Regions from separate parts of the Komagataeibacter medellinensis NBRC 3288 genome, predicted to be linked through region 4. Evidence: riboswitches for the same ligand, from Rfam matches in the RefSeq annotation. Region 4 holds a riboswitch; each other region holds the start of a gene.

Region 1 (9,796 bases), on a different replicon from region 4:
ACCGACCGTTGTGACTGGTTCTGCAATCTGCACCCGGAAACAGCCTGCCATGGCAAGTTCATGCAGTATCCCGGCGTATACCGGAAGCAGTTTCGGTAATGACAGGACAGGGTCCGTTCCATCACGTCTGTCACACGCGGCAAGAAAGCTCACCGGCCCAAGAAGGATTGGTACAGGCGCAATTCCACGTTGCCATGCAGCAACAAATGCATCACGAACAGGATTGCAACACAGGCGGAAGACCGTCTGATCCGTCACTTCGGGCGTGCACTTCCTATCTGGAGGAGGCCAGCCCATGCCCACCATCCGTGCTGTCTGCCATACGCGATGCCGTTCGTCCGGGCAGGAATTGGAAGCTACATGCGAGACGCCTGTGCGCCGCTGCAATGCGATCAGTTCCGGGGTATCAAAACCCGAGAGACCAAGCGTCCCAGTCAGTAGCATGAGGATTTACCGCAGATCTGCGTATCATGAAACAAGTTTGTAATGGTGAGAGTGGCGCGCCTGTCCGTGACAGGCAGGCCCGTGCAGTGGTGCAAAACTCTGCTCCTACCCCCGGTTCATCCCGCCCGGCGGCCGTGACATCGACAATGGCAGGTCTCCTGGCTCGCGGATTATCGCAGATCGTTTCTACCTTCCCGTTGCTAATACAACAGTGGCCCATTCCCCACAGAAAATGGACGACACGATCCCATACCGCTTACAGTTGCGGGAGCAGCCACCGACTGGCTTCCGGGACAAACCCTGCCGAAGCGGAACGGTGTTCCCTTTTCATCCGTTTGCACGGAACCACTGACTATGTAGAAGGCGAATATGCCATTCCCTTCCATTTTTTAGCAATGTTTTCCTTTCAATGCTGACCAGACAAATGAATACACTCAATGTCTGAACATGTTTGTACGTTCTGTATGATTCCACTATAATATAAATTAATACTCTCTATATATGTATTTCTGTCTAAAAAGTAATGCTACTGTGTAGACCAAAGATCGCTTCGTCACCCACACGGCGCAGACCGGTCCAGTCGGGCGTTCCACCCGAAGGGTGCCAGACGTACTGGAAGTCAGGCTGCATCACCATCCACGGCGTGACCTGAGCCTGATAGGTCAGTTCCAGGTGGTTTTCATTGCCCTGCACAAGCGTCTGCCTGTCTCGATCAAATTGCCGCAGGCCAGAACTGGCGCGACCGATGCCCCAGCCCAGACCGATCGTATCGTTGTTACGCCCCCTGAACGGCGCCTTCAGGTTCAGTCCTGCGTCAATGGCGAAGCTGATCTGGTTACGATCGCCGCCATTACCGGTGGCGCGCACGAACACACCCACCGAGCGGGCGGATGTTAACGAGGGCCGCCAGATCATCTGGTCAATGATGCCGTAGACCATCCAGTTACCCCGGTCCCAGCGCGGGGTCAGGTCGCTTTCGGTGCTGGCGGGATTGACCGAGGCCGCACCCAGTGAGCCACCATTGCGGTTGTAGCGGTAGTCGGCGAACTTCGCGGTATCATAGAACCCGCCCAGCTTGTACACGCCCGGCAGGCCGGGGTTCTTGGTCACGTTGGACATGTCGGCAGGCTGGGGGTTGAGCGCGTATTGCAGTTCGGTCATCAGCAGCGCCCCGGTGTTCATGTTGAAATTGGTACCGTTGGCGCCATCATAGGTCTGGCTGGTGGGGTCGGAATTGTAACCGCTGAGTGACCCGGTGGCCTGCTGGATGGGGGTGGAATTGTAACGGTTGCCCGGCGGGTTGTCGTCCGCTGCCGCAAACATGAAGGTGAACTTCTCGCTGGGCCGGTAGCGGATACGGATGGCGGGGGATGACAGCGGCCAGGACGGGCCGCCGCCATACAGGTTGACCGATGGCGCCATGGGCCAGCCGAAATTGGCGTTGAGGTAAAGCGAGGCGTAATCGCTGATCAGGAATTCGGTATCGAGATCCTGCTGCCCCACCTTTACATCCAGCTTGCCGCCAAGGAAGGACTGCTGGTACCACAGTTCGAACAGGCGGGTGGAGTGGTCGGCCTCGAACCCACTTATGGGGTTGAAGTTGGCCAGGTGGTCCTGCGAGATCGAGCGCCCGTGTATCTGCAGGGCGCTGACATTGAACAGGCCACCCTTCAGCCCGAACAGCTTTTCGGTATCGACGGTAAGTGTTGGCATGGTCACGCCATCATAGGACGGGCCGGTACCCGAGCCTGCCGCGCCATCATTACCCGAAGCCGAACCGCCAGTGCCGTTGCCCCACAGTTCATCGACTTCCTGGATGTCAAAACTGATGCCATGCCTGTACAGCCATGGCCGCGCGCCCCACATGTTGCCCAGCAGGTTGCCGCTGGTGTCCAGCCTGTCGCCATCATCGGCGGCGGCTTCGTGTGCTTTCTGCGCATCAGCCTGCGCGCGTTCGGAATCCCGCACGGTGGCGGGGTCGATCTGCTGGATCAGCGGTGTGGAATTGCCAAGGCGGGCGCGGTCTTCCTCGATCTGGGTCTGAGGGGCCTGAGCATAAGCGGCTGAATATGTGAAGAGGCTTCCTACCAGAGTGGAGTTGATAAAAAGCACACGAGCCGTGCGTCGCGTAACGCACGGAGAGTCAAGAAATGTCATGAAAAGAGCCTGTCGGAGAGCGTCGGTAAAAGAGCAACAATTCCGAATGCTGTCATTTCCCGAGCGGGAAACGAACACGCATGCCATCGCGACAGAGCGTCAAAGAAAAAAATGCATCACGCCTTGATCCGCCTCCGGCTCCACCCGCCCGGCGACATATCTGGACTCGACGGTAGGTCTCCTGACTCACGGGTCATCACGTTACGTCTGCCTTCCCAACCGAAGCCAGTGGCTGCTACCCAATTGGTAGCTGAGGACACAACGCTCGCCGTCTACAGTTGCGGGGGCAGTTATCGACTGAACTCCCGGGAAAACCTTCCCCAGCCAGAGTTATACGACATTCCCTTTTCACCCGTTCGCACGGGACCGTCGACTTGATAGGCAGCGTTATAAAAGTCTTACGTCAAAAAACGCAAGACAGGAGAATTGTAGAAACCATTCCCGATGGATATTGATCTCCTGCGCATGAGCATTTCACCTGTAACCACCATGATTTATGTCAAATTATGTCAAACGATACCCTCGATGTCGCGATCTTCGAGCACTCGGAAGACCCTGTCATAGGCATAGCCAGCGTCCATCGTTGCAATATCGATCGCTCCTCCGGTTATGGCTTCGATCGCATCGAGCCGCGTGGCGACGGCTATGCCTTCATTCTCCTCGCCAGCCGCGACCTTAAACATCCAGCACACCGCCAGCAACATCGTCTACAGCGGTATGCTGCCTGCAAGCTGACTCGAGCCGCTGGTTGCGGCCGTTGGTCGCCATCGTGGCATCCGGGTTGGTCACGCAGACCTTTTTGAACCTGCCGCTCTGCCGACCCTCCCGAAGCTCTTCGTTATCAGCACGCTCGACAGCCTCGACATGCCAGACGACGACTGTGTCCCGGCTGACATGTGCGCGGATCAGCGCGGCATCGATATGAACGACTTCGCCCGTCGCGATCCGAGCCTTGAGAAAGGCCTGGACGGTATGCTCAAAGATTCGCCAAAACCGTTGGACACCCTAGCACTACAGTTGCATTTTGTGTCGTGAGTGAGCGCGGATAGCACTGGCCTGATGCGTTCGTCGAAAGACGGACCATCTGAGGATGTGAGAGACGGGTAGTCTGCGTTGTGCAAGTTTTACGACGAGGCGCCTGATCTCCTGAATGGACCAGCGGACAAGGACTGTCGTGTTCTGAGTTGTGTTTTTTTCGGTTTCAGTGAGTTTGCCTGGTAACGGACACTGGCCATGACGGCATAGGCCAGCATGACCAGAGAGACGTGCCGATGCCAACCATGCCAGGAGCGGGTCTCGTTATGATCAAGACCAAATTCGTTTTTGGCCGTCTCGAACCCTTCTTCGATCCTCCAGCGCGTCCCTTCAACGTTCACCAGTTCCTGCGTGGTTGTCCCTTTCGGGCTCCAGGTCGTAAAATAGGCAAGGTCCCCGTCAGCGATGTTTCGGCGGATCAACAGGCCACGTGTCCATGGTCCGGCTATAGGGCAGTCAAATTCTTCAGCATCCAGATCAGCAAGCGGAAGATACGCCCAGTCATAAAGTCGCTCACCTTTTGTGCCGTGCCCCGCTGACAGACGACGCCAGGCCTGGTCTGGCAGTCCTGCTGCAATATCTTTCGCCTCTCCGGCAATCAGCGGTTCCGTTGCCCATGATCCGAACCAGTGATTGCCCTTGACCCCAAGCACATATCCAATTCCTGCCCGGCGAAGCGTGCGTTCTACGTCGCCCACGCCATACACGCTGTCTGCTGCAACCCAGCGGAACGGCACACCGGCCTCAATACTTCGCTCAATCATCATCGAGGCTAACGCCGGTTTGGTTGCAAACACCACGTCATCGGGAACGTGGGCCCGCTTCAGACGCTCAGGCTTTGATGTCCAGTCTTTCGGGAGATACAGGGCGCGGTCAATAAAGGCATGCCCCCGTTCCGAAACATAAGCGCCAAACACACCAATCTGGCAGTTCGTGATCTTGCCGGCAGATCCCGTATACTGCCGCCCCACACCGCAGGACGCCTGACCCTTCTTCAGAAAACCGGTCTCATCAATGACCAGCACGCCCTCTTCAGTGCCCAGATGCTCAATCACATAATCCCTGACGACGTCACGAAGGGCATCGGCATCCCAGTGCCCGCGTCCCAGAAGCGCCTGCTGCCGCCATGGACCAGGATCTCCTGCGGCTTCCGCTCGCATCCATCCCGTCTTGCGTGGTTCATTGCCAATCAAAACATCAAGAAAAGCACAGGCCGAATCTACGACACGTTTTTGCGTGAACAGCGGCGCCATCCGATCCTTGGCGGACCGAAGCGAGCGCGCCCATAATTCCAGCGTCTCTTCAACAGACGTACCGCCACTCATCATATCCTGAATCATGGTTACCCATAGATTCAGAACTCAACACAAAATGCAACTGTAGTGCTAGGCTCAGGACCCATTGATTTGTGTAGGGAATTTTGCTTCAGGTTCTGCAAGGAGACTGAAGATGAGTGACCTGTTTTGGCTGACGGATGAACAGATGGAGCGTCTGCGGCCGTTCTTTCCCAAGAGCCATGGTAAACCTCGCGTTGATGACCGCCGCGTGCTGAGCGGCATCATTTTTGTGAACCGCAATGGTATGCGCTGGCGTGATGCACCCCGGGAATACGGTCCGCACAAGACGCTCTACAACCGTTGGAAGCGTTGGGGCGACATGGGCATTTTCATGCGGATGATGGATGGCCTGTCTGCCGCGAAGGCTGAGCCTCAGACTATTATGATTGATGCGACCTATCTCAAGGCACACCGCACGGCTTCAAGCCTGCGGTTAAAAAAGGGGATCCAGGCCGCCTGATCGGACGCACTAAAGGGGGCATGAACACCAAGCTGTATGCGGTCACCGATCAGAACGGACGACCGCTGAGCTTCTTTATGACAGCCGGACAGATCAGTGATTACACCGGAGCCTCTGCTCTGCTGGACAACCTTCCCATGGCACAGTGGTTGCTGGCGGATCGGGGTTATGATGCTGACTGGTTCCGGGATGCCCTGGAGGAAAAAGGGATCAGGCCCTGCATTCCGGGAAGAAGATCCCGCGGAAAACCAGTCAAATACGACAAGCGAAAATACAAAAGACGCAACCGCATCGAAATCATGTTCGGCCGTCTCAAGGACTGGCGGCGGGTCGCAACACGCTATGACAGATGCCCGAACGTCTTCTTCTCAGCCATCTGCCTCGCTGCAACCGTCATCTTCTGGCTATGAGTCCTGAGCCTAGGAACCTCTGATTGAGACGGTTCGCCCAAGGGGCAAGACGCCACCCCATGATCTACAGCGCACGATAGCAGCGATTTTCTGGCATCATGGAAATGGTGCGAAATGGCGGAGCATCCCCGCTGAACTGGGTTTACGGTGGCGGGCAGCGCAACTTTTCATCCGCTGAGCGAAGCGCGGCGTTACGGGAACGCCTGCTCGAACGGGTTCAAGAACAACACGGAGTGGCGTTCGGAATGACTTTTCTGGATGGCACAAACATCAGGGATCACCACAAGGTGGCGGAAGCCCAAAAAAAGGGCCTCTTTCGAAGAGCGAGACCATCGTGAAGCACCTGGCCGCTCTCGCGGCTGCTATGGCACAAAAGTCTGCGTGGCGTGAAGGCAGATGGAAAGGCGCCTGGCTTTGCCATAGCCGCCCGGTCAGGCCCATGAACTGCCATTGGCGCAGTCCTGCTTGAAAGCCTTTCCGCCATTCCCCTGCGGGTTGTGACGGACACGGGCTATGCGTCAGAGGCCTTGCGTGAGCGTATCCGGAACATGGGAGGTTGGCCGACCATTCCCGCGAAACGACGGAATGCACCGGTCGCCTGCCCAAAATGGGCCTATCGGTGGCGACAGCCTGTCGAGAACCTCTGGGCTCGCTTCAAGGAGTAGCGTGCAGTCACAACCAGATATAAAAAAACAGTAACGTCGTTTCTCGCGGTCATCCGCATTGCTGCCGCAGCAGACTGAATTAAGTCCTAACAGGGCCTATCTGATACATTTATTTCACTACATTCAAAATACCATGCACTCTATTTTTCTTTACATCAACTGGATATGGCTTTTGAATCCTAACAATGCTGCATCACGCAGGTTGGATTGGGCATTGGGGTGAATATAGTATTCGAACAGTGGGGTGAAGATAACGCCCGGCATGACATGTATGGCATAGTTCGCTTCCATGACGATGGTATTGTGCTGCACGCCGGTTGCATGGTTGGGCAAGCTGCTTCTGTTACCGTTATTAATCATGTCCTGTTCCGCCAGCGTCACGCCATCGGCAATTCGTGTATAGGTCAGGGCAAATCCCATCGTGTCATACGGGCGTGTACGGAAGGCACCCCGATTGAGCAGCGCCGCGTAAACAAGATATTTGCGCAGTGATGTACGCGGGTCGTTATAGATCATGCCAGACAGCGCGGTCAGGCCAGAATCCTTATTATGGTAATGCAGCAGACGCTGGTCAAACATCATCCATGTAGACCACGACGCCCCATGCCGCTGCCGCTTGCGGCCTGTCAGGGCGTAAGGCGCGCCATTCACATCAAGGTAATTGTCATCCTGCGGCGTGCTGAACAACTGTGCACCGAATTTATAATGCCCCGGCAACGTGCCATGACGAAAAACAGGTTCCCACGCAGTTTCTATCGGCGCGGTATAACCGATGATGTTTGCACCATTGAACTTGAACCCGGTCCGGTGCTGGAATACCTGATAAATGCCGTTTTCAATCGGGTACAGCCCGGTCTGCACATAGACGGAGCGCGCGGGACGGCCACGCACACGGAACCCCCATGTGGATGCGGGATAGCCAGCTGCAAAATTGGTGTCGGTAATGCCCTTGGGTCGGCCGCAGATACTGCCGTTCTGGAAGTTGCAAAACAGGGGACTGGCCGCAAAATCCGATATTTCGGCCATGCGGCCTGCGGCAATTGCCAGTCGCCCGCCTAGAAGCGTTTCCTCCCCATAGGCATAGACAAGATGGACCACCACGTTACCGCCGCCGCCATAATCTTCCGATGCATGGTTCAGCCAGTCCCCGAACATGCGGTTGGCGGTTGTACCATAACGGCCAACGGTCACCATATGGGTTGCAAATCCGTGCCAGCCCGCCAGCTTGTCCCAGTCCATATCAAGCTGCATGGCATACTGTCCGGCATTGCTGGCACCCTGTTTGTAATTGCTGAACCCCGGTGTAGTCCCGCGCGTAGGTGGCGTTATGGCACCCGCGAATTCGTTGGTATTATCCACAAGGAAATTAATTCCCCGGCGGCGCAGCCACTTTGAGACAGGATTGGGCGCCACCGCTTCAGGTTGGGAAAATGGGGGCACCCAGGTCTTGTGCGAATCATGCTTTGGCAACGGACGCGACACCAGCAGGCTGGGGGCCGAACCAATATCACGATCCATGACCTGTGCCCTAGCGGGTACAGCCCCAAATAGCACACAGCCGAGCGCAAATGGCAGCGCATACACGGCCGTGCGCGCGACATGATGCATGCGACCGACTGGTGGGCGCGCTGCGCGCACGCACACCGGATTTGCGGTAGCAGGAAACATGATGATGCTCCCCATTAATGTACGAAAATCGACGCTATAAGGCAGAAGACCAGTCCACATACGGCAATCAGCGTTTCCAGGACCGACCATGTCTTGATGGTCTGCGGTACAGTCAGGCCCAGATATTCCTTGATCTGCCAGAAACCGGCATCATTCATCGGGCCGAAGGCAACCGATCCCGCCCCGGTCACCAGCACCATAAGTTCGGGTGAAACCCCTGTACTATGTTCCAAGATGGGGGCGACAATGCCGGACGCTGTAGCCATCGCCACGGTGGACGACCCGCACGCCACACGCACGATGGCCGCCAGAACCCATGCCAGCACCAGCAGCGGCATATGGGCGCTAAGGGCGGCATCGGTAATGGCGCGCGATACCCCGCTGTCAATCAGCACCCGGCCAAAGCCGCCGCCCGCGCCGATCAGCAGCATGATAAGCGCCGTGGGACCAAGGCATTCATTGGTAAAGCGCAGGATGGTGGCAGCCGAAAATCCCTGCGCCACTCCCAGTACGTAAAAGGACAGCAGCGTTGCCAGCACAAGTGCTATGTCCGTATTGCCCACAAAATGCAGCACGGTATTGGCCGTACCCTGTACCGTTGTGATCCGGTCGGCCATCGACCCGACCAACATCAGGACAACAGGCGAAAGAACGGTAAAAACCGTCAGGAAAAAGCCCGGCATATTGGCTGCCGGTTCGTGTTTAACGAACTGCTCCGCCAACGGGTTTACACCGGTCAGTTGCACGCGGGCAGAGGCAAAGCGGCCAAAGATCGGCCCGGCAATCACTGCGATGGGGGTACCAATTATGATACCCAGCATGATCGTATGGCCAATATTGGCGTGATACGCGCTAAGAGCCAGCAACGCTGCCGGATGCGGCGGAATAAGCGCATGCGTGACCGACAGCGCCGCCCCCATGGGCAATGCCACCCGCAGCAGAGGCATATTGGTACGGTCTGCCAGCACGAATACCAGTGGGATGAGCAGGACAAAGCCTACTTCAAAAAACACAGGCAGCCCAATCAGCAAGCCAATCACCATCATGGCCCAGTCCACGCGCTCGCGCCCCGCGAACCCGGAGATGGTCAGTGCAATACGGTCGGCTCCACCGGATTCAGCCAGCATCTTGCCCAACATGGTACCAAGCGCGATGACGGTGCCAACATGGCCGAGCACATGACCTGCGCCATTTTCAAAGGACGCAACGACACGATCCGCTGGCATGCCCGCAAAAAGGGCAAGGGTTATGGATACGATAAAAAGAACAATGAAGGGGTTCAGGCGGAACCGGGCAATCAGAACAATAACGGCCAGAATTGCCGTTACTGCAAGAGAGATGGCAAATGCTGCGCTCATCCCATCAATACTCCCAAGGTTTAACACAACGCCTAACGCCTGCGGTTGACGGGAAGATCAGGACATAAAGAAAATGTTATGAAAACATCTTTTGTCCGGCAATTGTTGCGATACCTACAGTAGGGCCTAAAATAAAAACAGACATCGCAATTTAAGATATACATGTTTTTACAGCCAAATTTTATAAATTGTGCAACGCACAATGTCTGGTGCAGGTTGAAGGGTCGAGGAACTGCTGAAGGGCGCTCTGCAAGATTTCCAT
Region 2 (7,623 bases), on a different replicon from region 4:
ATGAAAACTGCATTCCGCAGAACTGTCGGCGGATGCCATGGACAGCACAGTTTGCTGCGGCAGTTTTCAGGCTGAACTCGGCCTTGATTTCTTTCCTTGATCCCGGTGCGCGTATTCCGCTGCATAATGGAGTGACCAAGATGCTGTTAACCTGTCATTTAGTCTTGCAGGTGCGGCAGGACGACAAGGATTGCTGGATACGGATGGACGATCAAATATTATGCTGGTAGCATGGAAGATGTATCCTGTTTGATGATACATATCCCCATGAAGTCCAGAACAATATATCAGGCTACCGGGCAGTATTTATTATCAATTTTGAACGACATACATACAGAGCTGGTTTTCTGGTTCAGGATATGCATTCTCAATGCTATTCCTTATTCGGTATTTGTGCAGGAAACTGAAAATAATCTGACATATTGGCATGCCTTCCATCGTAAGATATAGCCCGACGGAATGCCATCCAGCAGGGCTGAGCGTTTGATTCGGTCGTGACAACAGCAGACAGGCGGGCAAGGAATGATAGAGTGTAAAAAATGTGGCGCTGAATTTTCGTGTCAGCCTGAAGGTGCGTGCTGGTGCATGGAAAAACCCCGTGGCCTGCCGGTTCCAACGGATGACCAGGCAGGATGTCTCTGTCCTGCCTGTCTGAATGCCCTGACGCAACAGGATACAGAGATCGAAAGAAGGTCATCTGGCAACAGCCAGTAGCCCCTCAATATCCAGCCTGCTTTCCATGGTGGCCGCGACGGTTTCAAGGGCGTGTTCTACGCGTGCTGTATAATCCAGTCCGTCCGAGTGTGTGCCCCATCTGTCCAGCCATGCGGCGCGCTGACCAGTCATGTCAAACAGACGGTGTACGTAGCAACCTGCAATACGACCGTCTGGGCTTATCGCACCATCGCGCCGCCCATCGTCGCGTTTGATCAGGGGAATAACCCGGCTATGGGAGCTTGCTGTCTCTCCACAATGAATTTCGTAACCACTGAATCGCGTGTTATCGGAAAGGGTTATCCCCGATGTCTGATTGATCTTCTTATCATGGGTCAGGACGGTATTAACTTCCAGAAGTCCAAGTCCCGGTACCGTCGTCGGGCTTCCCTCTACACCATCGGGATCATCTATGGTTTGTCCTAGCATCTGATAACCACCGCAGAGACCGAACACATATCCACCCCGCCTGACGTGCCCTGCGAGATCAATATCCCATCCCTGCTGCCTGAAAAACCGCAGGTCCGCTATTGTCGCCTTGCTACCTGGAAGGAACACGACATGAGCAGACGCAGGAAGGGGGTGCCCTGGCCTGACCCGTATAATCTTCACATGTGTTTCGCCTTCCAGCGCGTCAAGATCATCGAAATTGGCGATGCGCGGCATAAGGGGGACGGCGATCTCGATCCGTGATGTCGAAGAACAGCCGACATCATCGGGAATACTGTCTTCAGATGGCAGGTCACGTATACTGTCTATCCAGGGAAGAACGCCCAGCCCCTTCCAGCCGGTAAACCTTTCTATGAAATCATATCCAGACTGGAAAATGCTGGCGTCTCCCCGAAGGCGATTTATAATAAAACCCTTGATCAACTCCCGGTCAGCCGGCTCAAGAATGGCATGGGTGCCAACGAGTGATGCGATAACGCCGCCCCGGTCTATATCGCCTATCATGATGACCGGAACATTCGCGGCTCTGGCAAAACCCATATTGGCGATGTCGCCCTGACGTAGGTTGATTTCCGCGGGGCTACCTGCGCCTTCGACAATCACCAGATCGGATTGGCCACATAATGTTTCGAAAGCGGTCAGAACCTCGGGCAGGAATGCAGCCCGACCGCTGATAAAATTGGAAGCATGCAGGTGCCCTTGTGCCTGTCCACGCACGATAACCTGCGCGGTATGATCGCTTTCCGGTTTCAGAAGAACCGGATTCATAAGGGTGGAGGGGGCAACACGACAGGCGTACGCCTGAAATGCCTGCGCCCGGCCGATTTCGCCACCATCTATCGTTACGGCAGCATTGTTTGACATGTTCTGGGGCTTGAAGGGCCGGACTGTCAGGCCCCGATTGGCAAAAACCCGGCATAAACCAGCTGTCAACACGGACTTGCCTACATCGGATCCCGTACCTTGCAACATGATCGCTGGCATGAAGTCACCCGCAATCCGTAGCGCTCTTGAGCGTATCGACAGGCATAAACTGCTCCATGCCCTTGTGACCCTGGGCTGCCATACGGAGCAGTTCGATATGCATGCGCGCACGACCACGTCTCGTGTCCGGTATTTTCATATTTTCCGGTGTTCCATGTTGACGAACATGAGCCCGGAATGCGCCTGAGACCTGCAGGTCTTCCTGCTTGCCGAATTCCTCAAGCAGCGGCAGAAAGGACAGATCGGCCAGACGGTCATAATCATAGGAATCATTATCGGACGGTCTGAATGGCGCCGCCGGATGAAGCGTGAGGAAGGGCTGCCAGCCTTCCGGAACAGGATCAAGGGCCGAACAGGACCGCCTCAGTTTTACCAGTTTTGGTAACAGGTGGGTATGGGCACCGAGCGGAGAATCTTCATCAGGTTTGGGAATGGGCTGGTAAACCTCCAGCCTGCCAGCTGGTGAAAGCATGACCCTGTGGGGCTGGGCTTCCATCAGAAGCGCAAATGCTTCTGTAATGACGGCCAATGGGTCATCCGTGTGAACAGCAAGAGCTTCGACCAGGCGGGCATTTTCTGTCCGTACGCACATCCGGACCTGGCCCACGCCTATTCCCAGATCAATCAGCCATGCATCACGATCTTCTGGCCGGATGGCTTCCACATCCTTTCCCAGAACCATCAGGGTATGTCTTCCGGTCAGTTGTAACGGGCCGCAGAACGCCATGCTGTGCCGCCAGCGTCTGCCTTTTCCAACAAGGGAATCCCACGCAATGGCATGCAGGGGACCGTTGGGACACAAGCGTATGGCGCCGCGTTGGGTGACGATCTCCAGCCCGTCGAAACAGGGGGTAACGCAGACCTTGTCTCCCGGGACATGATGGAATTCGCCAATCGCACCAAACGTACCAATGCTCCAGCCGTTGCGGAGATCCAGCGCTAGCGAAGTCAGCATGGCAGGCGTAATATGTTTCATCGGAAATATCCTGTGATTCATCAATCTGGCTGAAAATAACGGCAATCCTGATAGGATACTGAAAGATTGAATGCGGGTTGACAAGAACGCCCCATCCGATCAGAACCGTTCCGACGGTGTCCCCTTTCGGGGGGATGAAAAGGGAACAGAGTGCGGATCACGATCCAAGGCTCAGGCTGCCCCCGCAACTGTAAACGGTCTGTCCTTGCAATACCGGATGTCTTGATCCGGGCCACTGGAAACCACGGTTTTCCGGGAAGGTTAAGCAGGATGTCACGCCGTGAGCCAGGAGACCTGCCGTTATGATGGTTGCGACCGGGAACTGTCGGGCGGGGTGTCCTGACGGTGTGGTGTTACGGGCTTCCCTGCGGATTGGAAGCGCTGTGGCAGCGCGCTCTCGTGGCAACGATGATGTGACCGCGAGATCTGAACCAGATGATCCTATTCCGTAATCTGCTGATTGCTTCCACCACGTTGATGACCATGGGAACTGCAGTGGCGCGTGCTGATGATTCAGTCAAACAGCATAAGCCGCAAAAACCGTCCGCCAACCAGTACGTCGTCGAGAATAAAAAATCGAAAGCCGTTGTTTCTCTGGGAGAGACTGGCCTGCCCGAACTGATCAGCGTCAGTGCAGCACGTCGGCCAACTTCCACTGATGATATCGGCACCAGCATGACCATCATCACCGAAAAGCAGATCCAGACCCAGCAGCGGCGCAGCCTCACGGATATCCTGATACGTCAGCCTGGCCTGAACGTGGTGCAGACCGGCGGCCCGGGAGGCACTTCATCCATCTTCATGCGCGGCAACAATTCGAACGAAGTGAAAGTCCGCCTGGATGGCATGGACATCAACGACGGCAGTTCAACAAGTGGCATGTTTGATGCCGGTCAGTTCGTAACCGATGGCATGGGACGGATCGAAATTCTGCGGGGCCCGCAAAGCGGTCTGTATGGTGCGGACGCCATGGCAGGGGTCATTGATATTACCACGGCGCAGGGACAGGGACGCTTCAGGCCGTTTGTCAGGATTGAAGGCGGTGGTTACGGCACCTTCAACCAGACCTTTGGTGCGCGCGGCAGCAAGGGGCGGTTCCATTATAATGTTGAGTTCTCCCATTACCGGATGGATGGGTTCAACAGTATCCCCTCCTATATCGAACGATATTATGGTGCTGACCGGCAGCAGCGCCATGAGGGCAACCGCAATGACAACCGCGGCGTCAATATCAGGCTGGGTTATGACGTAACCCGCAATCTTGACCTTGGCCTGACGGCACGCCTGATACAGGGTAACAACCATTCATATTCATTGTATGATCTGCAGAGTGAGAACCTTTACGGCGATAAAGGCGTGAGGGAACAGACCAATCAGAACGAGGCTATTGTGCGTGGAACGGCCCATCTGGTGTCATTCCATGGACTGTTCGATCAGGTGCTTGGTCTTGGTTACATGACCAATCGTAACCGCTGGACCGAGACAGGAACAAGTTACGGCAGTCCGATCAATCCCGACCCCGATTATTACCGTTCCAGCCGACTGAAGGTGGACTGGCACGGCACGTTCAATTTCAAACAGTATGGTCAGCTTCTGATCGGGGCCGAACATTTTCACGACACGTTCAACACCAGCCACACAGCCGCCACTATGTGGGATAGTGGATACAATACATCCGCCAGCATGGATACGACCGCAGGCTACGGGCAGTATCAGGGGAACTGGAACCATATTCTGTACGGCGCCGCCAATATCCGCTACGACGCCAACTCACGTTATGGCAACCACGTGACATGGCGTGTCGCGCCTGCGATCCATGTGCCGGGCACAGGAACGATCATCAAGGCCAGCGCCGGTTCGGGATTCCACGGCCCATCGCTGTACCAGTTATTCGCCAATCAGGTAGGCGCGGGATATGCGGAAAAAGGTAATCCGAACCTGAAGGCTGAACAGTTGATCGGCTATGACGCGGGGGTGGAACAGAAACTTTTGCATGATCGACTGAACTTCGGCGCGACATGGTATGACAACAGGGTTCGGAACCTGATCCAGTCCTCGCTTTCGATTGATTCGTCATATAACTACAATTATTCCTACGCCAATGTTGCGAAGGCACGGATGTATGGCGTGGAAGCTTTCCTGAACTGGAAGGCGCTGAGCAATCTGGAATTCAATCTCAGCTATACCTGGACCCATGCCCGGGATGAAACCAGTAACGTCGAACTGCAACGCCGTCCGCAGCACAAGTTCAACTTCAATACGACATGGACCCCTATCCGCGACCTGACATTTTCTGGAAATATCCTGTACACCAGCGGATGGCGTGACCTGCCGGTCATTGGCAGCGAGACGTGCAGCACCTGTGCCAAAGGGCATGGATATTTTACCATTGATGTGGCCGCCAACTATAAAATCAACCGCTATGTCTCCGTCTATGCCCGCGCCGACAACTTGCTGAACCGCCAGTTTGAGGACCCGATCGGCTACCTGCAGCCGGGGCGCGCCGGTTATGGCGGGTTTGCGTTAAATTACTGACATGAAAGGCATGATGGCAGCGATTGTGGCCGGTTTTCTCGCCTGTGTCCCCTTGACGCAGGCTCTGGCGCTGCCACGCGTGGCTTCGCTCAATCTCTGTACCGACCAATTGCTGCTTATGCTGGCTGAACCGGGCCAGATCGTGGGGATCTCGCCACTGACCCGGGACTGCTGGAACGCGGTATTGTGCGAGCAGGCACAACATGTTCCGGTATTGCGACCCACGGCGGAAAATGTCGTGGCATCCCATCCCGATGTCGTGTTGGGCGGCGTCTATACGGCGGCCGTCGCGATGCAGGCGGGACGGGAAGGGGGCGCACAGGTGATCGCATTGCCGCCCGCCAGATCCCTGACAGACATCCCGGCCCAGATCATGGTGGTTGCCAACGCCATCGGTGTCCCTGAACGGGGACGACAACTGGCCATGGCCTTTACCACGCGCCTGGCCTCCCTTTCGGTCGCGCGGAGTTCTACCGATCCCACGGCGGCTGTCTACGCCGCCAATGGTTTTGTCACCCATGCGGGTTCGCTCCCGGATGATGTCCTTGCCCATGCTGGCTTTCGCAATTACGCAACGCTCATGGGACATCAGGCATCTTCGCGCTTTTCCATGGAACTGCTGATCGCGCAGCCGCCCGACCTGCTGATCCTTGACCGCTCGGGAAAGGGCACGTCCCTTGCCCAGTCCATGCTGGACCATCCGGCGCTGAAGCAGGCCTTTGCCGGGGCGCATCATCTGGATCTGCCCGCACGACTGTGGCTGTGTGGCCTGCCGCAGACACTGGACAGTGTCGTCATGCTGCGTAACGCACGTCACAACCTTGAAATGTCCGTCCCGTGAAATCAACCCACAAGACCCTGCTGCTGAATGTCATGCTCCTGATTGGTGTTATTGGCCTGTTTGGCGCGTCGCTTATGTGGGGAGAAACCCGCGTCATGTTTTCGCATGCGCTCGCGGACATTCTGGCGGGGCGGCACAGTGTCGGGGCAATTATTATAGAGCGTCTTCGCCTGCCGCGCACGCTTCTTGCCGTGATGGTGGGTGGGACGCTGGGCCTGTCGGGTGCTGTGCTGCAGGGATATTTGCGCAATCCGCTGGCCGATCCCGGCATTCTGGGGGTATCGGGGGGGGCAGCACTGGGGGCAGTCAGCGTGTTCTATACCGGCCTCATGCAGGTTTCCATCGTGGCCCTGCCACTGGGTGGCCTGACGGGCGCGTTGTGTGCGGCTGCTGTGCTGATGGGACTGGTGGGACGCGGGGGCACGCTGGTGCTGCTGCTGGCGGGGGCGGCGCTTAGCAGTTTTGTGGCGGCCCTGACGGCGCTGGTGCTGAACCTTGTGCCCAGTCCCTATGCATCATTCGAGATCATGCACTGGCTCATGGGGTCGTTGACGGACCGTACTTTTACCCATGTCTGGATCTGCCTGCCCGGTGTTGTGTGCGGCACCCTGCTCATGCTGTCTGCGGGCCGCGCGCTGGATGCGCTGACATTGGGGGAGGACGTGGCGGAAAGCCTTGGGTTCCGGCTGCGTGGCCTGCGGGGTATCCAGACGCGTATCGTGCTGGGGGCGGCGCTGGCCGTGGGATCATGCGTGGCGGTTTCGGGGGCGATCGGTTTTGTGGGGCTGGTGGTGCCACATCTGTTGCGACCGCTGACGGGATACCAGCCATCGCGTTTGCTTGTACCATCGTTTCTGGGGGGCAGTCTGCTGCTGTTGCTGGCAGATATGGTGGTGCGTCTGGTGGCGGTCGGCCCCGAACTGCAACTGGGCGTACTGACGGCGCTGGTCGGCGCGCCGGTTTTCTTTGCACGGGTCATCATGCTGAAAAGAACCGTATCATGATCCTGTTGCAGGCACACGACGTTTCACTCCGGCGTGGAGATCGGGCTGTCGTCTCGGCCGTGTCCCTGACACTTGCGAAAGGGCGGGTCATTGGCCTGATCGGGCCGAATGGCGCAGGG
Region 3 (5,947 bases), on a different replicon from region 4:
GCGGATCACACCCATGATCCGGGCATCAATAAAGCGATCTCTCTTCATCAGAATCTCCTCATCCTTACGCTGAGAAAATTCTCTTTCAAAAGCCACTCTTTTTATGAGGGGATTACCAGATGACCGGCACAAAACCGTTACAAGTCCAGTTCCGCGTCATCGCAACCCGCTACGATAAACCGAAATCAACCTTCCTCGCAGTCGTTCGGTTTGCCTCAATCATTATCCTCATTAACTGACAATATGCCGTAGAAGCCTCGGCTCAATGCAATTCTCGATTCCGCCAGTAGCGTCACACAACCTCACTACTAAAATCAGCGACCTTCGATTTTGTGTCGCAGTTCCCGGCCACGTTCGGTAAGGCGGGAGCGTTCCATGCCCCACCGCGCCGAACATCCACCGGCGATAAAGCCCATCAATACGAGAGATGACCGGATACTTCCTCCGTCCAGTAAGGTTCCATACCCACCATCTTCTGGCAGGGACAAAATAGCCCGTTTCTGTGCGGGGGTCAGGCTTTCCGATCCAAAATAGGATCGACCCGTTCCGTTTCGCTGGCTACCGCCAATATATGTATGCATTTCCCGTGTTTCCTTTGAAGTGTTTGACGGGAGTAGGCCCGCGACATGCCATTGCCCGACGTACGTCATTCTTCAACACTGCTCAGAAAAGAACACGCGAATGGGGAAAGCTGCGGATAAAACAGAAAACATGGCCGTCACTCCGTCTGTCGGGCACCCCGCCCGATAGAACTGGTTACGTCACAAAGGCAGGTCTCCTGGCTTACGGGTCGTCAATACCGGTTCAGTCTTCCCAGCCTGTTCGTCATAGCCAGTGACGGGTCCTGTCATAAGGACATACGATCCGGAATCTCTCCGCCTACAGTTGCGGGGGCAGCCACCGACTTGTTCCCGGACCCTGATAAGCCCTGCCAGAACGCACGGCGTTCCCTATTAACCCGTTCGCACGGGGCCTTGTGATGTAAAGGTAGTGTGGCGCAGGCCAGCCCACAGTGCAAGTCTGCCAGCTTCCCGTCTGTGTGAAGGACACCATGCTCTTTCATTGCAGGTTTTTGAAAAATCCATATTGCGTAGCTCACGAGACCTGACGCATATTGCAGCAAGCCTTTATGTCGGTGGTGCCGCGCAAGCGGAGTAATAGGGAATACCGTAAGCTCTGGCGGGATCTGTAATGATCCGGGAGCCAGTCGGTGGCTGCGCCCGCAACTGTAGGCGGTATGTAGACGGATCCAATCATCTGATATTCAGTCAGATGGGTCACTGCTTCCAGTAAGGGAAGTGGGAAGACAGGACCGAACTGCCATGATCCGTGAGCCAGGAAACCTGCTACCGTCGCAAACCGTGCCACCGGGCGGGACTGACCGGCGGCAGGAGATCAGCCGTGACGCGTTCTTTTGCTTATCGATGTGCCTGTCAAGGCTCCCTATATATGCGGATTATTAGTCTGTACCCGGATAAATCCCGGCTTCGCAAAGAGGTTCTCTTCGTAGGCCTTCTGGCCGGCGGCTTATAACTCGCACGTAATTTCCTGACCTCGTGACACAGGTACCTACATTTTATTCTGGATAAAAAAGAAATATCCATGAACACAGATATGAGCATGGCAGCCGTTACAGAACCAGAGCCGGTTGTCGCAATGTGTATGTTTTCTGATGCATGTCTTGATCAATCCTTGGCCCTTCGCCTGCGGCAGCCCGAGGTAAAACAGCTTTTCGTCCGCTTTGTAGCGGTCCTTATGCGTAAAAGGACCGACGCTTTGGAATCTATTGCCAACTCAGTGGAAAAACAGATCAACGCGCTGTTTTCCCGTCCATTTACGCGGCGGCAGGTGCAACGGATACTAGGGATCACCAACCAGAAACGTCTGCTCTGGATACAAGATGGGCACCTGCAGCAGACCGGAATAATCCTGAATAACCAGCGCGGTCAAAAATTGAGAGTTCCTGTATCTTGCGCCGAGAGAATTGGATGGCTTAACCAGAATCCTGACATGATCGAAGCATGGCGTGACGAGGATGCCCGCATCCTGACATACGAAGACCGGTCCAATGCAGCCCTTTCCAGTTAATCCATTCCGATTGAGAAAAAAGATGGCTTCTCCCGTACCTTCGCCGGGTTTTATCCTCATACAACAGCGGCGACGTCGACGTTCCATATCGGTATCCCGCCTTATGGAATCCGCACCTCTCCGGGAAGACGTCATTCAGGCAATAGCCAGGACGGAACTCCCTGTTCCAAACCCGGAAGACCGCATTCGTGCAGATGGATTTGAAACATTCCTTCGTCTGGCACCTCCCGCTGATCAGCTTCCCGCTGCGCCGAAGGCGCGGGGCAACTACCTGGAGGAACTGTTTTCGCCCCTGCTGTCAGAGGCTCTGGCCTATGTGGATACAGCCTGCGATTTATCAAACACGCACGGGATCGAGGCGCGTATGGCTTTGCTTCAGGCCTATATTTCCGCACACTGGACCATTGGCGCGCGTGATGCCGCCATGCACCTATACGGTATACCAAGCCCAAAGGGTTGACTGAAAGCATAGTGGTCACCGCATGAGCGGCGTAACCCCACCTGTCGGTTACAAGCGTGAAGATACTCAGGAATCTGGCGTTATCGGGGTGGGACGAGCGGTTTGATCAGTATCAACAAGCTCTTCGCTCCATGCAGACCGGCATCGCGTTTCGAGGAATTGGGCGTTCCTTTCGCTTCGCGCATAATCAGATGAGACTCTTGATTGACGATGGCCCCGTGCAAGCGGGTTAAAAGGGAATGCTGTAACGCTCCGGCTGGACAATTCTGTTCCGGGAGCCAGTCAGCGGCTGCTCCCGCAACTGTATGCGGTATGCCACCGGTTCGTTCACCTGCGGGTGAGCCACTGTTTCCTTCGGGAAATGGGAAGGCATGGACTGGCAGGCCATGATCCGTGAGCCAGGAGACCTGCCCTCGTCTGCAAACCACGTCGTCGGGCGGGATGCACCGAAGGCAGGAGATTGCCCATGCGTTATGGGAAGACCATTATAACTGAGCGATGCCCCAGATGTTTCATAATTCTGGTGGAGACATCATAATGCGGCGCTATGTGACCGGCGCGTTTCTGACAACCGGTCCACTCGCCCTGTATGGTTCAGGGACATGTGCTCATACTGCTGATATTCCTGACACCAGCACCGACGACATTTCCTTCAGCGTGCGCCGGACGGACGTGGCTTCTGGCGACGTGTGGGGACATGACACGCCGATATATGGCAGCCATACCTATCCCGTCTCGATACGTAGCGGAGAATGTGCCGGCATTGGTTTTGCGCATATTGCGGGCACGGCACATTTAACCGGCCAAGGGCGCCCGCATGATGGTAAAGGTCATACCGGGCTTTTCAGACAGCAGATGACGGGCGCGACAGAACCATTATGGAAAACATCCATGGTGCCCTAACCGCTCATTCTTACGGCATGCATCGCGGAGCATCGGTCATGCGCTTTTCCATGCGAATTCGCCGATAAATCCGCCGATATTTCATAATTTCAGTCACGCGCGAAGCAACGAAAGAGACATCATGCATATTGCGCAAAAAGCAACCTGTGTCTCGCTATTCTTCAGTGTCATGATTGGAGGAACTGCTGCTGTTCACGCACAGGTTCCTCCAGCAACAACAGCTCCGCCCGCCGTTCTGGGGCAATGGATCACCAGAAACCACAAGGGTGTCTTCGAGATCACACGGTGTGGCGACCATTTGTGCGGGAAGCTGGTGGGCCTGAACTATAGTGATGAAATCCCACGGGACCAGACAGGACGTTCGGAATGTGGCTTGCCCATGCTGCAGGACTTTGTGCAAGATACGGATCAACCGAACCGCTGGAACGGGTCCATTCTCGATCCCAATACCAATCACGTCTATCAGGCCCGTATGTGGGTTAATCAGTCTGGACAACTCAAGTTACGGGGCTATCTCGGGATTCCGATGTTCGGGCAAACGCAGACCTGGTTCCCTTATAAGGGTCATATCGGCCCGGACTGCAAAATGAGCACCTGATCTGCATGGTGCCAGGTCAGGCGAAGATGCCCATGCGCATTAAGACGGAGCATGGGCATCGACCGGTTTACTCCCTGGCATCCTTCCGGGGCGACATACCATTCTGGATAAGGATCTGGCGCAGCGCCACGATAACCGGAAAGACCTCCTGATTCCGGTCGCCATCCTGCTCCCGCCATGCCTGCTGCTCCAGCTCGACAATTTCGCGATCTTCAGTGAAAACCCGCTCCGTAAAGGCGATCAGCAGTGGCCATGCCAGATCCAGCACAAACGGGATTTTCAACCTGCGTATGGATAACAGGCCGAAAACGCGGTTGCTCAGCTCTTCCCGATCCTGGGGCACGTAGGCGATCCACAATTCCATCACCGGTTTATCTACGCCCTGGGTTTCGATACGTAATGTCTGATACGGATACTGCGTGCGGATGGTCATGACATCCCGGTAGGCGAAATCCCGGCCGTCTTTCCGGCGTTGTCCGTAAATCAGGGCTTCGCTCAACGGCTGCTTACCGGCCGTGCGGGCAAATGTATAGCGGGCCTCCACGAAATCCTTCCCACACTCCATTCCCAGAAACCGCGGTTTCATGCTTCCGACCAGACGGCTGTGGAGAACCTGATGGTTCATATCCATCAGGTTCTCATGCATAAAACTGTAGTGGCACTGCACGACCTTGCCAAACCGGCGGGTCCTATAATGCGGGTCGCGGACACGCGGGAAGTCAGGCAGGGGTACGCTATCGGATTTTTCCAGATCCCCCATGAATACGAAGATCAGGCCGTCCTTTTCACGACAGGGCCAGGTACGCAGCCGAGGTGGTTCGCGTTCCAGCTTCATGTCAGGGGAAAAGCATTGGCCGCGTCGACTGTATTTCAGCCCATGATACGCACAGCGGACAAAATCCCCACACACTTCCCCCCTGCTGAGTGGGAGTTGACGGTGGGGGCAGACGTCATCCAGCGCGAAAATGGCTCCGGCATCTGGCCTGACCACGACAATAGGCTGTCCTGCATAGCGGACACCGATCGCCTTGCCCCGGCGCAGTTCACGCGACCACGCGACCGGATACCAGAAATCGGGATTGCTGCGAACGCGACGGATATCGACACCTGACGAGGCTGCGATTTCAGACACGGTTGTTTCCGATATATCTCCTGTCATGATCTGTTCAATGTCTCACGCTGTCGGCAGCGCATGGGACAAAACGAATATCGTTTTCACAAAATTCGTGGACGGGCTCTGTCTGGCGTCTCCACTGACAGGAAGTGGCCAATGACACGATTTCAGACATTTTCTGCTGCAGCATAACCGGGTCGTCTGTTTCATTCAGCCCCGCCGTGCCACCCAATGCCCCGGATGGCGCGATCATAAGACGGTCCCGACGATGGGAGTTTAATATCTGTTCTACAATGCTCCGGGCCATACCAATATGGGTTGGTGCCGTGCCAGAGGCATCGACCAATCCCAGTGACAGCCAGCGATCCGCTGAAAAATGCTTCAGCACATAAGGCAAACCGCGATAACCGTGCACCAGATCTATATGTAGACCATCGAAAGGCAGTTGCAGCACAAACGGAAGATGCGGCCCAAAGCCTCCTTCTCCACCCACCAGAACCAGTGACGTAACACCTGATATCTCGGCCAGGATGCGCCATGCAACGTCAATGTGGGTCAGTGTAGCAGCCGATAGATCGGGATGTGCGAGGATAGGTTCATCAATCTGGACCCATAAGCACCCTGCAGTGGTCAACTGTTCAAGGCATTCAATATAGGCCGGTAACAGGCGCATCAGGCTCTGAGCAATATTGTCTTCCTTCGCCATGCCGCATAAGACGAGAAAACTGACTGGCCCCAATAGAATGGGCCGGGTCGTGATACCCTGCCGCCACGCCGCGACGAA
Region 4 (7,558 bases):
GCAGATCCAGACCCAGCAGCGGCGCAGCCTGACGGATATTCTGGCACGCCAACCGGGCCTGAACGTGGTCCAGACAGGCGGCCCAGGGGGCACGTCATCCATTTTCATGCGTGGTAATAATTCCAACGAGGTCAAGGTCCGCCTGGATGGCATGGACATCAATGACGGAAGTTCCACCAATGGCATGTTCGATGCCGGTCAGTTTGTAACCGACGGCATGGGCCGGATCGAGATACTGCGTGGGCCTCAGAGCGGCCTGTACGGCGCCGACGCCATGGCGGGGGTTATCGACATTACCACGGCACAGGGGCAGGGCCGTTTCAAGCCGTTTGTCCGTATCGAAGGCGGTGGGTATGGTACCTTCAATCAGACCTTTGGCGCACGCGGCAGCAAGGGACGTTTTCATTATAATGTAGAATTCTCCCATTACCGGATGGACGGGTTCAACAATATCCCTTCCTATATCGAGCGTTATTATGGGGCCAACCGGCAGCAGCGGCATGAAGGCAACCGGAATGACAACCGTGGCGTCAATATCAGGCTGGGTTATGACGTCACCCATAATTTCGATCTTGGCCTGACCGCACGGCTGATACAGAGCAATTATCATTCCTACTCTCTGTATGACCTGCAAAGTGAAAATCTGTATGGTGATAAGGGTGTGCGGGAACAGAACAACCAGAACGAGGCCATCGTGCGCGGGACGGCCCATCTGGTTTCCTTTCACGGGCTTTTTGATCAGGTGCTTGGCCTTGGCTACATGACCAACCGCAACCGCTGGACGGAGACGGGCACGAGTTACGGCAGCCCGGTCAATCCAGACCCGGATTATTACCGTTCCAGCCGACTTAAGGTGGACTGGCACGGCACGTTCAATTTCAAGCAGTATGGCCAGCTTCTGATCGGTGCCGAACATTTCCATGATACGTTCAATACCAGCCATACGGCCTCAAGCATGTGGGACAGCGGATACGATACATCCGCCAGCATGGATACGACCGCAGGTTACGGGCAGTATCAGGGGAACTGGAACCATATTCTGTATGGTGCGGCCAATATTCGCTATGATGCCAATTCGCGCTACGGCAACCACGTGACATGGCGCGTGGCCCCGGCAATCCATGTGCCGGGCACCGGAACCATCATCAAGGCCAGCGCCGGTTCCGGTTTTCATGGTCCTTCGCTGTATCAGTTATTCGCAAATCAGGTGGGTGTGGGTTATTCGGAAAAGGGCAATCCCAACCTGAAGGCGGAACAGTTGATCGGCTATGACGCGGGTGTTGAGCAGAAACTGCTGCATGACCGTCTGAATTTCGGCGCAACCTGGTATGACAACCGGGTCAGGAACCTGATCCAGTCCTCGCTTTCGATTGATTCATCATATGACTACAACTACTCATACGCCAATGTGGCGAAGGCGCGGATGTATGGTGTGGAAGCCTTCCTGAACTGGAAGGCGCTGAGCAATCTGGAATTTAACCTGAGCTATACCTGGACCCACGCCCGGGATGAGACGAACGACGTCCAGTTGCAACGCCGTCCCCAGCACAAGTTCAATTTCAATACGACATGGACCCCCATTCGCGACCTGACCTTTTCGGGCAATATCCTGTATACTAGTGGCTGGCGTGATCTGCCGGTTATTGGCAGCGAGTCCTGCAGCACATGCGCCAAGGGGCATGGTTATTTCACCATCGACGTGGCTGCCAATTACAAAATCAACCGCTACGTTTCCGTCTATGCCCGCGCCGACAACCTGCTGAACCGCCAGTTCGAGGACCCCATCGGCTATCTGCAGCCTGGTCGCGCCGGTTATGGCGGCTTCATGCTGAATTATTGACATGAAAAGCGTGGTCGCAGGGATGATGGCGGGTTTCCTTGCCTGTGTCCCGTTGGCACCGGCATGGGCTCTCCCGCGCGTGGCTTCGCTTAATCTCTGCACCGACCAGTTGTTGCTGCTGCTGGCCGAACCGGGCCAGATCGTCGGTATTACGCCGCTCGCCCGGGATTGCTGGAGCGCGGTGCTGTGCGAACAGGCACGACAGGCTCCCGTATTGCGACCCACGGCGGAAAGCATCGTGGCATCCCATCCCGATGTCGTGCTGGGTGGCATCTATACCGCGGCCGTCGCGATGCAGGCGGGGCGGGAAGGGGGCGCACAGGTTGTAGCCCTGCCACCCGCCAAATCCCTGACGGATATTCCGGTCCAGATCATGACGGTCGCCAACGCCATCGGCGTTCCTGAGCGTGGGCAGCAACTGGCTATGGCCTTTGCCACGCGCCTGGCCTCCCTTTCAGTCGAGCGCAGTGCCACCGATCCTACGGCGGCCGTCTATGCTGCCAACGGCTTTGTCACCCATAAGGGCTCGCTTCCGGATGATGTCCTTGCCCATGCCGGCTTTCGTAATTACGCAACGATCATGGGGCACCAGTCATCTTCCCGTTTTTCCATGGAACTGCTGATTGCACGGCCACCCGATCTCCTGATCCTTGACCGTTCGGGGAAGGGAACGTCCCTTGCACAGTCCATGCTGGATCACCCGGCGTTGAAGCAGGCCTTTGCCGGGCCGCATCATCTGGATCTGCCCGCACGGCTTTGGTTGTGTGGCCTGCCACAGACACTGGATAGTGTCGTCATGCTGCGTAACGCACGGCACAACCTTGAAATGTCCGCCCCATGAAACCTGCCCATCAAACCATGCTGCTGAACGTCATGCTTCTGGCTGGTGTCATGGGGCTGTTTGTTACCTCGCTCATGTGGGGAGAAACCCGCATCATGTTTTCACATGCACTGGAGGACCTGCTGGCCGGGCGGCATACCGCAGGCGCGATCATTGTGGAGCGCCTGCGCCTGCCGCGTACCCTGCTGGCCATCCTGGTGGGCGGGACGCTTGGCCTGTCGGGGGCGGTTCTGCAGGGCTATCTACGCAATCCGCTGGCCGATCCCGGCATCCTGGGGGTATCAGGTGGAGCGGCACTTGGGGCGGTCAGCGTGTTCTATACCGGCCTCATGCAGGTGTCCATCGCGGCCCTGCCGCTGGGTGGGCTGACGGGGGCGCTGTGTGCGGCGGCCGTGCTGATGGGACTGGTGGGACGTGGTGGCACGCTGGTGTTGCTGTTGGCGGGGGCTGCACTCAGCAGTTTTGCCGCAGCCCTGACAGCACTGGTGCTGAACCTTGTGCCCAGCCCCTATGCGTCATTCGAGATCATGCACTGGCTCATGGGGTCGTTGACGGACCGGACCTTTACCCATGTCTGGATCTGCTTGCCGGGTGTGGTGTGTGGCACGCTGCTCATGCTGTCCGCGGGGCGTGCGCTGGATGCGCTGACATTGGGGGAGGATGTGGCCGCAAGCCTTGGCTTCCAGCTGCATGGCCCGCGCGGCGTCCAGACGCGTATCGTGCTGGGCGCGGCGCTGGCCGTGGGCTCATGCGTGGCGGTTTCAGGAGCGATCGGCTTTGTGGGACTGGTGGTGCCGCATCTGTTGCGGCCGCTTGTGGGATTCCAGCCGTCGCGGTTGCTCTTGCCGTCATTTCTGGGGGGAAGTCTGCTGCTGCTGCTGGCGGATATGGTGGTACGTCTGGTGGCGGTCGGGCCTGAACTGCAACTGGGCGTGCTGACCGCGCTTGTCGGGGCTCCAATCTTCTTCGCCCGCGTCATTATGCTGAAAAGAACCGTGTCATGATCCTGCTCCAGGCACGCGACGTGTCGCTCCGGCGCGGGGATCGGGCTGTTGTTTCGGCCGCGTCACTGACTCTTGCGAAGGGGCGGGTCATTGGCCTGGTCGGGCCGAACGGCGCAGGCAAAAGCACCTTCATGCGTCTGCTGACGGGGCTGGAGACTCCCGACTGTGGGGATGTCCGGCTTCTTGATCGCGACATGAGCCAGATCCCACCCGCGCTGCGTGCCCGACAGCTTGCTTTCATTCCGCAGGATGGGGGGACGCCGCCACCCATGCCGGTGCGTGCGCTGGTCGCGCTCGGACGCCTGCCGCATGGGCAGGCGGGCGATCATGCCGTCCGTCACCCGGCGGTGGGCCACGCCCTTGATGTCACCGGCTTGCAGGACCTGTGCACCCGTCCGGCCAGCCACCTGTCAGGCGGGGAGCGGGCTCGCATGAATCTGGCGCGTGCGCTGGCGACCGATACGCCGGTCATACTGGCGGACGAGCCGATCGCTGCACTCGACCCGGCGCATGCCCTATCCATGATGCAGCTTTTCCGCCAGCAGGCAGGGCAGGGAAAGGGGATCGTCGTCGTGCTGCATGATCTGGTTCTGGCGACCCGTTTCTGCGATGAACTGGTGCTGATGGATGATGGCGCCGTCATCCGCCATGGCCCGGCCCTGCAGGTGCTGGATGATGATATCATGCGCGTCGTGTACGGCGTAACGGTCCGACGGGTCGAGGACGCGGTCCTTCCGTGGTCCCTGTGCCGCTAACGTGTGCGGCCCGCTGGGACATCCTGCCCATGACACCTTGCGTCCGGCCGCCCGGTTCGGGCACAATGTTGTCTTATCAAGTCGATGGTCCCACGCGAGTGGGTTAATAGGGAACGCCGTCACGCTCCGGCCGGGTCATGAACCCGGGAGCCAAGTCGGAGGCTGCTCCCGCAACTGTAGGCGGTATGCCGCCGGTTCATTTCACCCGGACGGGGTGAGTCACTGTTTCCGAAAAGGAAATGGGAAGGCAGAACCGGCTGGCCATGATCCGTAAGCCAGGAGACCTGCCATCGTCATATATCAAGCCGTCGGACGGGATGTGCCGAAGGCGGGAGAAGCTTAATGCCGGTATGGCAGAAAGCCGCGTGCCATGATGGCACGGCCGAAGGCGTGCCTGCGCGCCAGTATTCCATAGATCACTTCCCGAATACCGCCAGACTGCTTACGGCGACACTTGGTTTTCCCGATGCTGATGAGATGCGTGGGGTGCGATGCCAGCACGCGGCAGGCATTTCCCATATCGCTACGGCCAATAGCCCATGGCGGGACAGAGTCGTGCAGACTGCCCGCATGTTTGGCGTGGGCACCGACAATACAGTCACAGCCTGTGATCCGATGCACGGCAATTACAGAAAGCCCATCCTCAGACCGGGGCAGGCGTTCCATCTTGCGCGCAACTGGCCCCGCGACGCATTTCTTGCAGCGGAACAACTGGGTATCAGCACCCGGCCTGTTCTGCTGGGGCCGGTCAGTTTCCTTGCGTTATGCGGCATGACAAAGGGAGACAGTGTCGGCCAGGGACTGATGCGCCTGCTACCCGCCTATATTGAATGCTTCGAACAACTGAACAACGCGGGATGCTTCTGGATCCAGATTGATGAGCCAATCCTTGCCCATCCTGGCCTGCCCGCAGCCACGCTGACCCATATGGACGTTGCTTGGCATGTCCTCAGTGAAGCATCAAGGGCCACGTCACTTGTTCTGGTCGGGGGCGGCGGGGGCTTCGGGCGACATCTTCCTTTTGTGCTGCAGCTACCTTTTGGCGGCCTGCATGTGGACGTTGTGCATGGCTATCGCGATTTCCCGTATGTCCTGCAGCATTTCCCGGCGTATCGCTGGCTCTCGCTGGGGCTGGTCGATAGCTGCAGCGCGGCGCCTACCCACATCGGCATGGCGCACGGCATCGTGGAACAGACGCTGCGTTCGCATCGGCCGGATCGTCTCATGATCGCGCCATCGGGTGCGTTAAGTGACAGCAATGCCCTGACCGATCCGGACATTACGAACGTCCTGCCGCAAAAAATGTCCGAAATCGTGGCCGTGGCCAGCCGACGCACGATAGCACGTCGCAGCGCATCCATCCGCGACTTTTGCGAAAATGATATCCGTTTTGTCCCATGCGCTGATAACAGCGTGAGACATTGAAAATATCATGACAGGAAATACATCGGAAGCAGCCATCCCGGATGGGGCTGCTTCGCCACATCCGGATATCCGTCGTGTCCGCAGCAATCCGGATTTCTGGTATCCGGTTGCATGGTCGCGTGAACTTCGTCGGGGCAGGACAATTGGCGTACGGTACGCGGGGCAACCCATCGTGGTGGTCAGGCCCGAGGCCGGGGCCATCTTTGCGCTGGATGATGTTTGCCCCCACCGGCAGTTACCACTCAGCAAGGGAGAAGTGTGTGGAGATTTCATTCGCTGTGCATACCATGGACTGAAATACAGTCGGCGTGGCCAGTGTTTTTCCCCCGGCATGAAGCTGGAAAATGAACCGCCACGACTGCGGACATGGGCATGCCGGGAGAAGGATGGCCTCATCTTTGTGTTCATGGGGGATCTGGAAAAATCCGATAGCATTGCGCTGCCGGACTTTCCGCGTGTCCGTGACCCCCATTACCGTACCCGCCGGTTTGGAAAAGTCGTGCAATGTCACTACAGCTTCATGCATGAAAACCTGATGGACATGAACCACCAGATCCTGCACAGCCGACTGGTCGGAGGCATGAAACCACGGTTTCTAGGCATGGATCGGGGAGAGGATTTTGTGGAGGCCCGCTATACCTTTGCCCGCACGTCTGGCAGGCAGCCGCTGAGCGAGGCTCTGATTTACGGGCAGCGTCGCAAGGATGGCCGGGATTTTGCCTATCGGGATGTCATGACCATCCGCACGCAGTATCCCTATCAGACATTGCGGATCGAGACGGAGGGGATTGATGAACCGGTCATGGAACTGTGGATTGCATATGTGCCACAGGACCGGGAAGAATTGATCAACCGGGTATTTGGCCTGCTCTCCATACGCAGGTTGAAAATACCATTTTTACTGGATCTGGCGTGGCCGCTGCTGATCGCCTTTACGGAGCGTGTTTTCACAGAAGATCGCGAAATTGTTGAACTGGAGCAGCAGGCCTGGCGGGAGCAGGACGGCGACCGGAATCAGGAGGTCTTTCCAGTTATCATGGCGCTGCGCCAACTGCTTATCCAGAATGGTATGCCGTCCCAGAAAGACGTAGGATAATAAACTGATAGATGCCCATGCCCCGTCTCAAGGCGCATGGGCATCTTCTCCTGACCAGGCACCACGCAGATCAGGTGCTCATTTTGCAGTTCGGGCCGATATGACCGCTATAAGGAAGCCATGTCTGTGTCTGTCCGAACATCGGAATCCCGAGATAGCCCCGTAACTTGAGTTGTCCGGACTGGTTAACCCACATGCGCGCTTGATACACATGATTGGTATTGGGGTCGAGAATGGACCCGTTCCACCGGTCTGGTTGATCCGGATCCGGCACGAAGTCCCGCAGCATGGGCAACCCACATTCCGAACGGCCCGTCTGGTCGCGTGGGATGTCATCACTATAGTTCAGGCCAACCAGCTTTCCACACAGATGGTCGCCACACCGTGTGATCTCGAAAACACCCTTGTGATTTCTGGTGACCCATTGCCCCAGAACGGCGGGCGGAACTGTTGTCGCTGGAGGAACTTGTGCGTGAACAGCAGCCCCTCCAATCATGATACTGAGTATTAGCGAGACACAGGTTGCTTTTTGCGCAATATTCATGATGTGTCTTTCGTCGCTTCGTACATGACTAAAATTATGGGACATCGGCGGAT

What was found. A riboswitch is a leader RNA that binds a small molecule or an ion and turns the genes downstream of it on or off. The one in region 4 is predicted to bind cobalamin.
Region 1: it holds a riboswitch for cobalamin, as region 4 does, so the genes downstream of both, GLX_RS06365 (carbohydrate porin) here and GLX_RS15220 (uroporphyrinogen decarboxylase/cobalamine-independent methonine synthase family protein) in region 4, are expected to answer to the same signal.
Region 2: it holds a riboswitch for cobalamin, as region 4 does, so the genes downstream of both, GLX_RS06340 (TonB-dependent receptor plug domain-containing protein) here and GLX_RS15220 (uroporphyrinogen decarboxylase/cobalamine-independent methonine synthase family protein) in region 4, are expected to answer to the same signal.
Region 3: it holds a riboswitch for cobalamin, as region 4 does, so the genes downstream of both, GLX_RS06295 (hypothetical protein) here and GLX_RS15220 (uroporphyrinogen decarboxylase/cobalamine-independent methonine synthase family protein) in region 4, are expected to answer to the same signal.

Annotation. Positions count from the first base shown of each region.
Region 1 covers NC_016027.1:1,391,963-1,401,758, forward strand. The annotation lists gene GLX_RS06360 (uroporphyrinogen decarboxylase/cobalamine-independent methonine synthase family protein) at 1-444, opposite strand, end outside; cobalamin riboswitch at 576-809, opposite strand; gene GLX_RS06365 (carbohydrate porin) at 958-2,601, opposite strand; cobalamin riboswitch at 2,756-2,987, opposite strand; gene GLX_RS18415 (hypothetical protein) at 3,111-3,284, opposite strand; gene GLX_RS06375 (IS701-like element IS1452 family transposase) at 3,726-4,976, opposite strand; one part of gene GLX_RS17110 (IS5 family transposase) at 5,086-5,407, shown strand; one part of gene GLX_RS17110 (IS5 family transposase) at 5,407-5,843, shown strand; gene GLX_RS19330 (hypothetical protein) at 5,866-6,021, shown strand; gene GLX_RS06390 (carbohydrate porin) at 6,659-8,191, opposite strand; gene GLX_RS06395 (GntT/GntP/DsdX family permease) at 8,191-9,534, opposite strand.
Region 2 covers NC_016027.1:1,382,982-1,390,604, reverse strand. The annotation lists partial or broken gene GLX_RS17100 (aspartyl/asparaginyl beta-hydroxylase domain-containing protein) at 1-407, shown strand, start outside; gene GLX_RS06350 (cobyric acid synthase) at 694-2,148, opposite strand; gene GLX_RS18945 (DUF6925 family protein) at 2,153-3,124, opposite strand; cobalamin riboswitch at 3,222-3,440, shown strand; gene GLX_RS06340 (TonB-dependent receptor plug domain-containing protein) at 3,560-5,659, shown strand; gene GLX_RS06335 (ABC transporter substrate-binding protein) at 5,673-6,500, shown strand; gene GLX_RS06330 (FecCD family ABC transporter permease) at 6,533-7,504, shown strand; gene GLX_RS06325 (ABC transporter ATP-binding protein) at 7,501-7,623, shown strand, end outside.
Region 3 covers NC_016027.1:1,375,707-1,381,653, forward strand. The annotation lists cobalamin riboswitch at 751-992, opposite strand; cobalamin riboswitch at 1,120-1,365, shown strand; gene GLX_RS06295 (hypothetical protein) at 1,603-2,088, shown strand; gene GLX_RS06300 (hypothetical protein) at 2,192-2,548, shown strand; cobalamin riboswitch at 2,743-2,977, shown strand; gene GLX_RS06305 (hypothetical protein) at 3,086-3,451, shown strand; gene GLX_RS06310 (DUF2147 domain-containing protein) at 3,573-4,049, shown strand; gene GLX_RS06315 (aromatic ring-hydroxylating oxygenase subunit alpha) at 4,117-5,208, opposite strand; gene GLX_RS06320 (uroporphyrinogen decarboxylase/cobalamine-independent methonine synthase family protein) at 5,216-5,947, opposite strand, start outside.
Region 4 covers NC_016037.1:137,535-145,092, reverse strand. The annotation lists gene GLX_RS15240 (TonB-dependent receptor plug domain-containing protein) at 1-1,840, shown strand, start outside; gene GLX_RS15235 (ABC transporter substrate-binding protein) at 1,842-2,681, shown strand; gene GLX_RS15230 (FecCD family ABC transporter permease) at 2,699-3,685, shown strand; gene GLX_RS15225 (ABC transporter ATP-binding protein) at 3,682-4,440, shown strand; cobalamin riboswitch at 4,509-4,746, shown strand; gene GLX_RS15220 (uroporphyrinogen decarboxylase/cobalamine-independent methonine synthase family protein) at 4,783-5,865, shown strand; gene GLX_RS15215 (aromatic ring-hydroxylating oxygenase subunit alpha) at 5,873-6,961, shown strand; gene GLX_RS17655 (DUF2147 domain-containing protein) at 7,032-7,505, opposite strand.